One region of the Exiguobacterium sp. Leaf187 genome, then DNA from elsewhere that is predicted to be linked to it. Evidence: riboswitches for the same ligand, from Rfam matches in the RefSeq annotation. Region 1 holds a riboswitch; each other region holds the start of a gene.

What was found. A riboswitch is a leader RNA that binds a small molecule or an ion and turns the genes downstream of it on or off. The one in region 1 is predicted to bind thiamine pyrophosphate.
Region 2: it holds a riboswitch for thiamine pyrophosphate, as region 1 does, so the genes downstream of both, tenA (thiaminase II) here and ASF99_RS00315 (3-oxoacyl-ACP reductase) in region 1, are expected to answer to the same signal.
Region 3: it holds a riboswitch for thiamine pyrophosphate, as region 1 does, so the genes downstream of both, thiT (energy-coupled thiamine transporter ThiT) here and ASF99_RS00315 (3-oxoacyl-ACP reductase) in region 1, are expected to answer to the same signal.

Annotation. Positions count from the first base shown of each region.
Region 1 is NZ_LMPR01000002.1:59,466-62,745, forward strand. Features, by position in the region: gene ASF99_RS00305 (hypothetical protein) at 1-375, shown strand, start outside; gene ASF99_RS00310 (hypothetical protein) at 395-1,477, shown strand; TPP riboswitch at 1,595-1,695, shown strand; gene ASF99_RS00315 (3-oxoacyl-ACP reductase) at 1,831-2,583, shown strand; gene ASF99_RS00320 (LLM class flavin-dependent oxidoreductase) at 2,639-3,280, shown strand, end outside.
Region 2 is NZ_LMPR01000008.1:40,098-43,377, reverse strand. Features, by position in the region: gene abc-f (ribosomal protection-like ABC-F family protein) at 1-416, opposite strand, end outside; gene ASF99_RS02585 (DUF1002 domain-containing protein) at 693-1,574, opposite strand; TPP riboswitch at 1,768-1,874, shown strand; gene tenA (thiaminase II) at 1,949-2,644, shown strand; gene ASF99_RS02575 (hypothetical protein) at 2,696-2,992, shown strand; gene ASF99_RS02570 (glycoside hydrolase family 3 protein) at 3,023-3,280, opposite strand, start outside.
Region 3 is NZ_LMPR01000009.1:1,022,177-1,025,456, forward strand. Features, by position in the region: gene ASF99_RS09655 (amino acid permease) at 1-338, shown strand, start outside; gene ASF99_RS09660 (thiamine diphosphokinase) at 393-995, opposite strand; gene thiT (energy-coupled thiamine transporter ThiT) at 997-1,557, opposite strand; TPP riboswitch at 1,619-1,728, opposite strand; gene rpe (ribulose-phosphate 3-epimerase) at 1,751-2,407, opposite strand; gene rsgA (ribosome small subunit-dependent GTPase A) at 2,410-3,280, opposite strand, start outside.

The DNA.
Region 1 (3,280 bases):
TACGAATGGTTACTCCCGGAACATTTACAAGCAGCGTCCAAAATCATCGGGGAGTCAGCTGCGTTGAACATGCTCTATACCTTCAATGTGATCGATACATTCGTCATTCTAGCGCTCGCACTCTTCGTCATCACGATGGTCTTCTTGTTCGTCTTGACGGAGCGGTCCTATCAAAAAGGGAAAGCTTTGCTGACGATCGCAAAGGATGTAGCGCTCTTGATCGTACCATTCATTGCATTACGTTACTTATTTGATTTGACTAGCATGCTCATTCCGAATCAACAGGTATTCGTCTATCTTTCCTTTATTCTCATCTATTTTATATATATAAGTTGGAAATGTGTTCGACTACTGAACCATAAAGTATCTATTTAATCATTAGAAGGAGGAAGTCATGAGACGATATAAGGAAATGATCATCGTAGGAAGCATTGCTGGCGTCACCTTACTCAGTTATTTTGGTTACGCTGCAAGCATTAAAGGATCGGATTATGAAGTCGAGAGTATACGAAAAGAAAATGCAGATGCTCTTAAAAAAGTAAACATCGAGATTGAAAATGGAGACATCAAGCCTACTCGATACAATATCCAATTGGACGGTCAAATTCATAGTGAGTCGCAGAACTATATCACAGGGTTGTTCAATAGCTATGCTGCAGACTTCCCTGCTGATTTCTATCGATTTCTTTCTAAGGAAGACGTATTTACTAGTGAAATGGGCTCGCGAACATACGGAATTGAAGTAAAGGCATCTCAGTTGAACTATCATTCTTATGACAGAAGTACACAGAAACAGTTTAAAAAGACGCTTTCTCATCGTTTAACGGTACCGGATCGTGAAATGGCTGACATCCGTGTCTTTCATCAAGACGGCATGAACGTATACGTCCAACGGGATGATCATGGAACAAAGGAAAAATCGACGGTGTTATTACTCAACCTTGCAAAAGGAAAAGTGGAGCCGCTTCAATCCGAGCAACTTAAGACTAATCAAGAACGTCATTATGTAGCAGTGAACGACTATGGAATTGTCTATCGTGAAATCGCATATGATGCGGAAGGGGTAGAAAAAGATAGCGCTTATTATCTAGATAACGGCAAAGGCATCAAACGAATCAAAGCACTTGATGCGTATGCAGCGGAAGGGAACTTTAATGCTGCTGAAAACAGCCAATCACTAATTGCTTACGGAGCATCTGACTCAGAAAAAAGTAAAAGTATTAAATGGAGCACCTATGACTTTAAAACAAATCAAGTCAAGCAACATAAAGTGGAAGGGCAGCATGCTTATCGCTTCAATGGCTCCTATACGATGATTGCGCAGGGAAAGCTATACCATATCGCTAATATCAATGATTCAGATTTCCAAGTCACGGTAGTCGATACGAAAAATGAATCGATTTCGTATCAAGGAATCATCAAAGATAAAAATGCTAAAAAGAATCGTTTGGTACAGGATGTCACTGTATCGGAGTAATCGTGATGGACTCATGATTCACCTCGTTTACTCGCTTCATAGAATACTAGAAATGAATTTATCTGTCAGAATCATTGACAGGGGTTTTCAAGACCACTACAGTGAAGATAACTTAAATAGAATCACTAGGGGTGTTATTAAACTGAGATGAGTAGCTACTCAAACCCTTTGAACCTGAACTAGGTCGTACTAGCGTAGGGAAGTGTAAACTCTGATGAACAAGCGGAGACGATGATATCGTTCTTTGCTATGTGATTATTTAGACGTGCGCAACTTTCCTTTTGGAGAGTTGCGTTTTTTGTTTACTAACTTCGCTATTTAAGTTGCAAAAATGGATGAGGGAGTGGACAAGAATGAGCAGAACAGTATTAGTGACAGGAAGTAGTCGAGGACTTGGGGCGACGATTGCAAGGGTGTTAGTGCACAACGGATTTAAAGTGGTGATCAATTACTTTAAAAGCAAGGATGCGGCAGAACAACTTGTGAGCGAACTGGGAGTAGAGAATGCAATTGCCTTGTATGCAGATGTCACGAAGCGGGAAGATGTCGAGAGCATGATGCAATCCGCAACAGCACATTATGGTCAAATCGATGTTGTCGTGAATAATGCGTTAGTAGACTTCAAATTTGATCCGGTTGCGCAAAAATCGTTTATCGATTTAGAGTGGGAAGATTATCAAAAGCAACTGGATGGAACACTTAAAGCAGCGTTTCACATCATTCAAAGTGTTCTGCCACAATTTATAGAACGACATAGCGGTAGTATCATCAGCATTGGAACAAACCTCTATCAAAACCCAGTCGTTCCTTATCATGAATACACAACAGCAAAAGCAGGTCTGATTGGCTTTACTCGAAACCTAGCCGCGGAGTTAGGTCAATATGGCATAAACGTGAATGTCGTCTCCGGTGGGTTATTGAAAGTCACAGATGCGAGTGCTGTGACAACCCCTGAAGTATTTGACTTAATTGCCCAATCGACCCCGTTGAAAAAAGTGACGAGCCCAGAAGAAGTGGCTCAACTGGTTGCCTTTTTGGCATCAGAAGTAGCATCTGGGATTACCGGTCAAAACGTAACAGTCGATGGTGGGTTAACGATGAATTAAAGCGGGCGTTTTAAAAAATTCTCAGCTTGTAAGAGAAGGGATTCGTGAACAGAAGATGACGAACAGAAATCAGTTAAATATCGGCGTTTTGTTATATGGATGTGGTCATCACCAAGCCGCATGGTTGATGCCTGATTCTGCAATTGAAGAAATCGGAGAGAGTCGCTATTATCAGCGTTTGGCTCAAATAGCGGAAGGCGGATGTTTAGATGCGGTATTTTTTGCGGACAATCAATCCTTTCCGGCTACCAATGCGACAGATTTACCTGCCTTTTGGTTGGATCCTTTAATTAATCTAACGGCTATTTCTCAAGTGACGGATCATATAGGATTAGTCTCTACGATATCGAGCACGTTCTCCAATCCGTATACAGTAGCAAGGCAACTTCTAAGCCTTGATCACGTAACGAAGGGGAGGGTAGGCTGGAACTTAGTGACCTCGATGACAGATTGGGAAGCACTAAACCACGGAATGGATGCACTTCCACCGAGGGAAGAGCGGTATAAAAAGGCGGACGAATTCGCTACATTGATGGAGAAGCTATTTTTATCATGGGATCATGCGGCTTTTCTCGCGGATCGATCAACTAACCGATTGATTGAGCCTGAAAGAATCCAACCCATCCATCATGCCGAATCCTACTATAGCGTAAAAGGTCCCTTGTCTACACCGTGTAGTCCTCAAGGGAAGCCAGTA
Region 2 (3,280 bases), on a different contig from region 1:
GAGTCGAGTAGATAGCCATCCTTTTGTTCGAACGCATTCGTCGCTTCCGCATATCGTGCGAGTAACGCATCAAGATTCTCTGGTGCTGTCGCCATCATTTGCTCCAACTGTTGCATCCGAGAACGGATCGCGAGGATGTCTTCAAACGCTGTCCAAAGGACGTCGAGTCCGGTCATCGTCTCACTATAAACAGGAAGTTGTTCCAAATAGCCGATCGTCAAACCGCTCTTTTGATAGATGACACCACCGTCCGGTTGCTCAAGGCGAGCAAGCAAGCGGAGTAATGTCGTCTTGCCACTCCCGTTTCGTCCAATTAGACCGACACGGTCGTGTTCGTTTAAGAAGAGGGAAACATCCGTTAAAATTGTCTCGCCTCCGAATTGTTTGGTTAGGTGTTGAATGTCGCAAATCATCATAGTAAGTCGATCCTTTCGCGCGCATCAAAAAAAGGAGAGCGCAAATAGCACTCTCCATCACGTGTGAAAGATGCGCTTTGCTGTATTTTTCAATCATGAAGTTCTAAAAAAGGGCAGACGGGTGCCTTAGAACGCCATTCCATGAAAAATCGCGCGCAACAGATACAATTGTTCCATCAACCAGTGTTTGCACGCGGCAAAGTCCATCTTTTCACACCACCTTTCGTTTCAGATACATCTAGTTTACTATTTTTTTGTCAGTTACGGAAGTCTGAATTATTTGAACACACCCGCGATTGAACTGAAGAAGTCACTGAGTCCATCAAATAATTTAGCGAAAAATCCTTTCGTTTCTTCTGAAGTTGCGAACGCGTGGATGTCTTGTCCCGCATTTTTCAATCCACTCTCGATTTGTCCCCAGTTGATGTTCGCTTGCTCCATTTGATTGAACAGATTCGTCAGCCGGTCCATTTGTGCGTCAGACAACTGGATATTGTTGTTTTGAATGACTTGGACGATCAGATTTTCGATTTCGACTTTGGTTTCCGGTTTTTGATTGGCGATCTCAGCCTTGATCTCATTCATCAAGTCAGCCACCTTATCCGTTCCGACCGTTTTTCCAACGTCTGATGTGACTGATAATTCTTGCTGTGCTAGATCCTTGCGTTCGTCACTTAACTTTATCCCGGTTTCAGCGGAAGTTTGATCGTACGCCTTCATTATTCCTGTCAGTGCCGATGTCCCGGTCACCTTGTAAGGGGAAGTAATCGTGATGTCGGCATCTTTGACACCCGCTGTGACGAGAGCGTTGAGATACATATCCTTCGTCACCCATGTGATGTTTTCCGTCGAGACGGAGAGTCCATCTCCTTTTTCCGTCAGTTCGATTTTAGCCGACGAATACATGTTGCCGCCTTTTTGCGACTGTGGGATGTTTTTCCCGAGATATTTTTCCTCGTCAGCAGAAGTGGCGATGATCGGTGTGATCCCTTCCGGTGCATTGAGACGTGAAAGCACCCATGCTTTATCTTTTGCGCCGAGCGACTCCCCGAGTGTGACGATCGTCTTATCGACGACTTGTTCGGCGGATGCGGCTGTTGGGAGTAATAAAGCAGAAGCGATAACGGCTGATGCCATGATTTTTGTTGGTGTATGCATAATGAAATCCTCCAATTGTAAGTAACAGAATGAATTATAGTATCAGGTACTAAAGTTAGTGTACGAGAACGAAAGAAGTTCGGAATCGGTCTGCAGATGGAGACGATATCCGTCTTCTGACACTCCATAGTATAGCGAAAAGGAGACAACTTGACTTCCGTTTTCAGCATGCTATAGTGAATTTGAATCGAATAATGACCACTAGGGGAGTCGGTAGACCGACTGAGACGAACGAAGACGTTCGGACCCTTTGAACCTGATTAAGTTCGTACTTACGGAGGGAAGTGGCGTCAAGTCTTGTTCTTCTTGCGCCATGCCCGTGTGTTTCGGGGTGGTGTTTTTTCGTTTCATAACTAAACGAGGAGGATGAGATCATGACATTCACACAAGAAATCAAACAAGCGGCACAAGCGTATTGGGATAGTAGTTTTACGCACCCATTCGTACAAGGAATCGGGGAGGGGACGTTACCGCTCTCGAAATTTCGGCATTACGTCATGCAGGATGCCTATTACTTAAAACACTTTGCGAAGATTCAAGCGAAGGCAGCGTCAAAAGCAGACGACTTCGCGACGATTGCGACACTTGCCGAGCATGCTACTTCGACTTACGAGGCAGAGTTGAGCTTACATCAATCATTTTTTGAGCCGCTCGGTATTACGGAAGCAGATCTTGAAGCATTTGAACCGGCACCGACAGCATATGCGTATGTCTCGCACATGCATCATGCGAGTGAAGGAACGCTCGGTGAGACGATTGCTGCCATCTTGCCATGTTACTGGTTGTATTATGAAGTCGGGCAACAATTACTAACGTGTACACCGGAAGAAAAAATCTATCAGCAATGGATCGACACGTATAGCTCGGAATGGTTTGAAAAGGTCGTCTTTGAACAGATTGCACGGCTTGATGCGCTGGCGGAGCAAGCGAGCCCGACGGAACGCGAGCGGATGAAACGTCATTTCGTGACGAGTTGTTACTATGAGTTACTCTTCTGGCACATGGGGTGGACGGAAGAGACATTTGCGTCAGTTTACGAAACGATTCCAGCACGAGCGGTATCTTCTTGAATCACTAGATGGTAGAATTAGGAATACCATTTAGTGAGAGTAGGGATTGGAATGGAAATCATCGTGATCGCACTTGTGATCCTCGCGGCATATGCTATGCAACGAATGCTTGGTAAAGTCAAAGTAAGATTTGTAGGACTTATCATCCCAACGTTGATCGTGTTATCCGGTATATCCGCATCGACTCGAAACTTTAAGGTAGCGTATAGCATGGGAAGCTATATTTCTGCTGTTCTTGTCATCGTCGTCTATGCACTGCTGACTTATTGGTTATACCGCGTCTACCATCGTGCGAAAGAAGAAGCTGAATATCCGTATCAATCATTAAAAGACCGAGGCATCCTTTAAGGAGCTTCGGTCTTTTGGTGTATCACGTCATCATTTTTTCCAGTTTTTAAAGCCGTCACCGAATTCGAGATGCAGTTGATCGGTAAAGACACCGTTCTTAAAGACCGGCACATCAACCGGTAAAGTGCCTTGCGGTTTGAACGTTCCGAAGATTGCTCGGATACCTGCAGGCAGGTTCGGTCCCGCTGATTTTAGATTGCCTGCTTCGGAGTCTGGACCGTTTGGATCACCTTTGAAGCCATAGACGAGGACGTGTGCCGGTGCGTCCGGTTGAACGGCGACATCGTA
Region 3 (3,280 bases), on a different contig from region 1:
TTTGGCTCTTGTCCTTAGCCGGACTCGGGGCTCAAGTCGGCTGGATTTCGATCTCTGCTTCTCAGCTTGCATTTCGTCGTCAGTTCGTCCGAAACGGACACGATGTATCCGAACTGAAATTCAAGACACCACTCTATCCGGTGTTACCACTGATTTCGTTGACACTTAACGTCGTCGTCCTCGTCAGTCTTGCGTTTCAAGCGGATCAACGAATCGCTCTATACATTGGTGTTCCTTTCTTCCTTGTCATGTGGGGAAGTTATCATCTCTTCGTCAAAGGAAAACATCTATCCGCTCAAAGCGACATCCGTGTCGCCCCTTCTCAACTCGAAGAATAATTTCACACAAAAAGAGGTCGCGGAGTCATCCACGGCCTCTTTCCTATGATTGCGCTATTCCTTAAGCGTCCGCATCATCAATAGTTCTCCTTGATGGAGCTCTACCTTCGCTTCTGACGCACACCATTCATTACTGACGGTCAAGGAACCTCCGACCGGTACTGGATGTGCATCAAGTGGATATTTGACTCCGGATAAGCTTAAAGTCGATGGTACGAGTGGAATGAACGAAAGATAATAATAGCTCCCTGCTTCGACTGCATACGTTCCCTCAGCCAAGTATCGTACCTCTTCTCGTTTCGTCACGAGTCGTGCCTCTGGGTATCGCTTCAATAAATATACATTTTGGACGGTCATGTCGAGCCGCCCACCTGTCGCCCCGATAATGAAGGTATCCTCAAACTGTTTCTTCTCTGAGACTGTACGAAGTGCCAGTTCGAGATCCGTTTCATCTTTCTCGGCCGGATGAACGATTGCCCCTTCTGGTACATAACCAAGCGAATCAAAATCACCAATCGTCAGGTCGCATGTCAGCCCAAACGATTCAATCGTCTGAACACCACCGTCAACACCGACGATAAAATCACCTGGCTGACAAAACGTCCGTAAATCCGGCGCTTCTTCTCGCGGACCGGCACAGACGAGAATCGCCCGCATCTCAGACGCCTCGTGCCGAATAACGTAGTAAGCGTGGCGCAGTCGTGAATAAAAGACCCGCAACGACACCACAAAGAACGTAAGACGGTACCATGTATGTCGCGTTATAAATCAATGAATACGGTACGACTGGACCTTCGGCATACTCGGCAAAAAAGACGATTCCACTGATGACATGACAGATATAACGGAGTCCTGCGCCTAATAACGTCGCCAGGAGAACGAACGCCATCAAGCTTTTCTTTTGTCCATTGCGCGCGGCTAGTCTGACTTGACGCGCGAACAGACCACTTAATCCGACGACACCATACGCAATCGTATAGTCAAGCATCGGTTGAACGATCGTCAAGACTTGTGGAGCGAACATCAATTGAATCGTACCGACAAGCGCTCCCGTAACGACCCCTCCAACGACACCGTGGCGAAATGCCATGACGAAGATCGGTAACATCGCTAAGCTGATTGAGCCTCCTTGTGGCATTTTGAATGGAATCAGTAAATCAAAGACGACTCCGAGACTGGCGAAGATGGCAATTTCCATCATCATTTGTAACCGTTTCATGCTATTTTTCCTCCTTCATTGTACGAGAGGACGCAAAAAGGCAGTACGACGAACGCCGTACTGCCTGCGTGCGCCACATCCCTACGTCCGTTTGAACGGAACAGGTTCGAAGGGTTAAAGTCTAAAAGACTCCTCTCAGCCGCTTTTCAAGCGACACCCCTTGCGGTCATCATATTTCGTTTTCTCGTTCTTATTATACGGCAGCCCCTTGACGAATGCTAGTGATCGCTTCCGCATAATCTGGTGCATTGTAGATTGCTGACCCTGCGACGAGAACGTTCGCACCGTTATCGATGCAAAGCTTTGCCGTTTCCGGATTGACGCCACCGTCAATCTCAATTTCAAATGTCAGACCACGATCTGCTTTCATTTGCGCAAGTGCTGCGAGTTTCGGCATGACACGCTCGATGAAGGCTTGTCCACCGAAGCCCGGATTGACCGTCATCAATAAAACCATATCGACATCCTCAAGGACGTGTTCAATCGTTGATAATGGCGTATGGGGATTCAAGACGACTCCTGCCTTTGCGCCCGCTGCTTTGATTTGTTGCAAGACACGATGGACATGATTCGTCGCTTCGACGTGGAACGTCACGATGTCAGCCCCTGCCTTGACGAAATCTTCAACGAAACGTTCTGGCTGGTCGATCATCAAATGGACATCGAGAATCATATCCGTCTTTTGACGTAAGCTGCTAAGCACAGGTAATCCAAATGAGATGTTCGGTACGAACTGACCGTCCATGACATCAAAATGGATATAGTCCGCGCCTGCTGCTTCGACTGCTTTGACATCACGCTCAAGATTCGCAAAATCTGCTGATAAGATAGATGGTGCAATTTTAATCATCTTCAATACCTCCGGGCTCGATTCTTGATTTCGTCTATAAACATACCATAGTTCTCATAACGAGAGGACATGATTTCTTGGGCTTCGACGGCTTCCTTGACGGCACAACCGGGTTCATTCAAATGCAAGCAACCTCGGTATTTACAATCATCTTGTACAGCGACGAATTCAGGAAAACTCCACCGTACATCCTCGATTTCCATATCATACGGAAAATCGAGGTTCGAGAAACCTGGCGTATCGGCAATCAATCCTTCGGCAAGCGGCATTAATGTGACGTGGCGCGTCGTATGACGTCCGCGTCCGAGTGATTTCGAGATCGCACTTGTTTCTAAATCAAGAGAGGGCTCCAGTGCATTGAGCAATGAACTTTTCCCGACACCGGATTGTCCGGCGAGAACGCTCGTTTTTCCAGCAAGTAACGGACGGACTTGCTCAACACCCGTCAACGTCTCACTTGATGTCTCGATGACCGTATACCCAATCTTCCGGTAAGCGGCAATCGCCTCTCGGACAGCCGGTCCTTTGACTTCGTCAAGTAAATCCATCTTCGTTAACAGGATGACGGGTTGGATTTCCTTCGCTTCGATCAAGACGAGAAATCGGTCGAGTAGATGCGCTGAAAAATCAGGTTCTGCCGCCGAGACGACAAGCAACGCTTGATCGATATTCGCGACAGGCGGGCGTACTAAAAAGTTGTCCCGCTCCTTCACTTCGAGAATGTACCCGGTCTCACTTTCGATATGAAGCACGACTTCATCTCCGACGACTGGACTGATGCCGCGTTTTCGGAAATTTCCTCTTGCTCGTGAACGAACTTCTCCTTCTGGTGTCATGACATCATAAAAGCCGCCCTGCAGGCGTATGATCGTT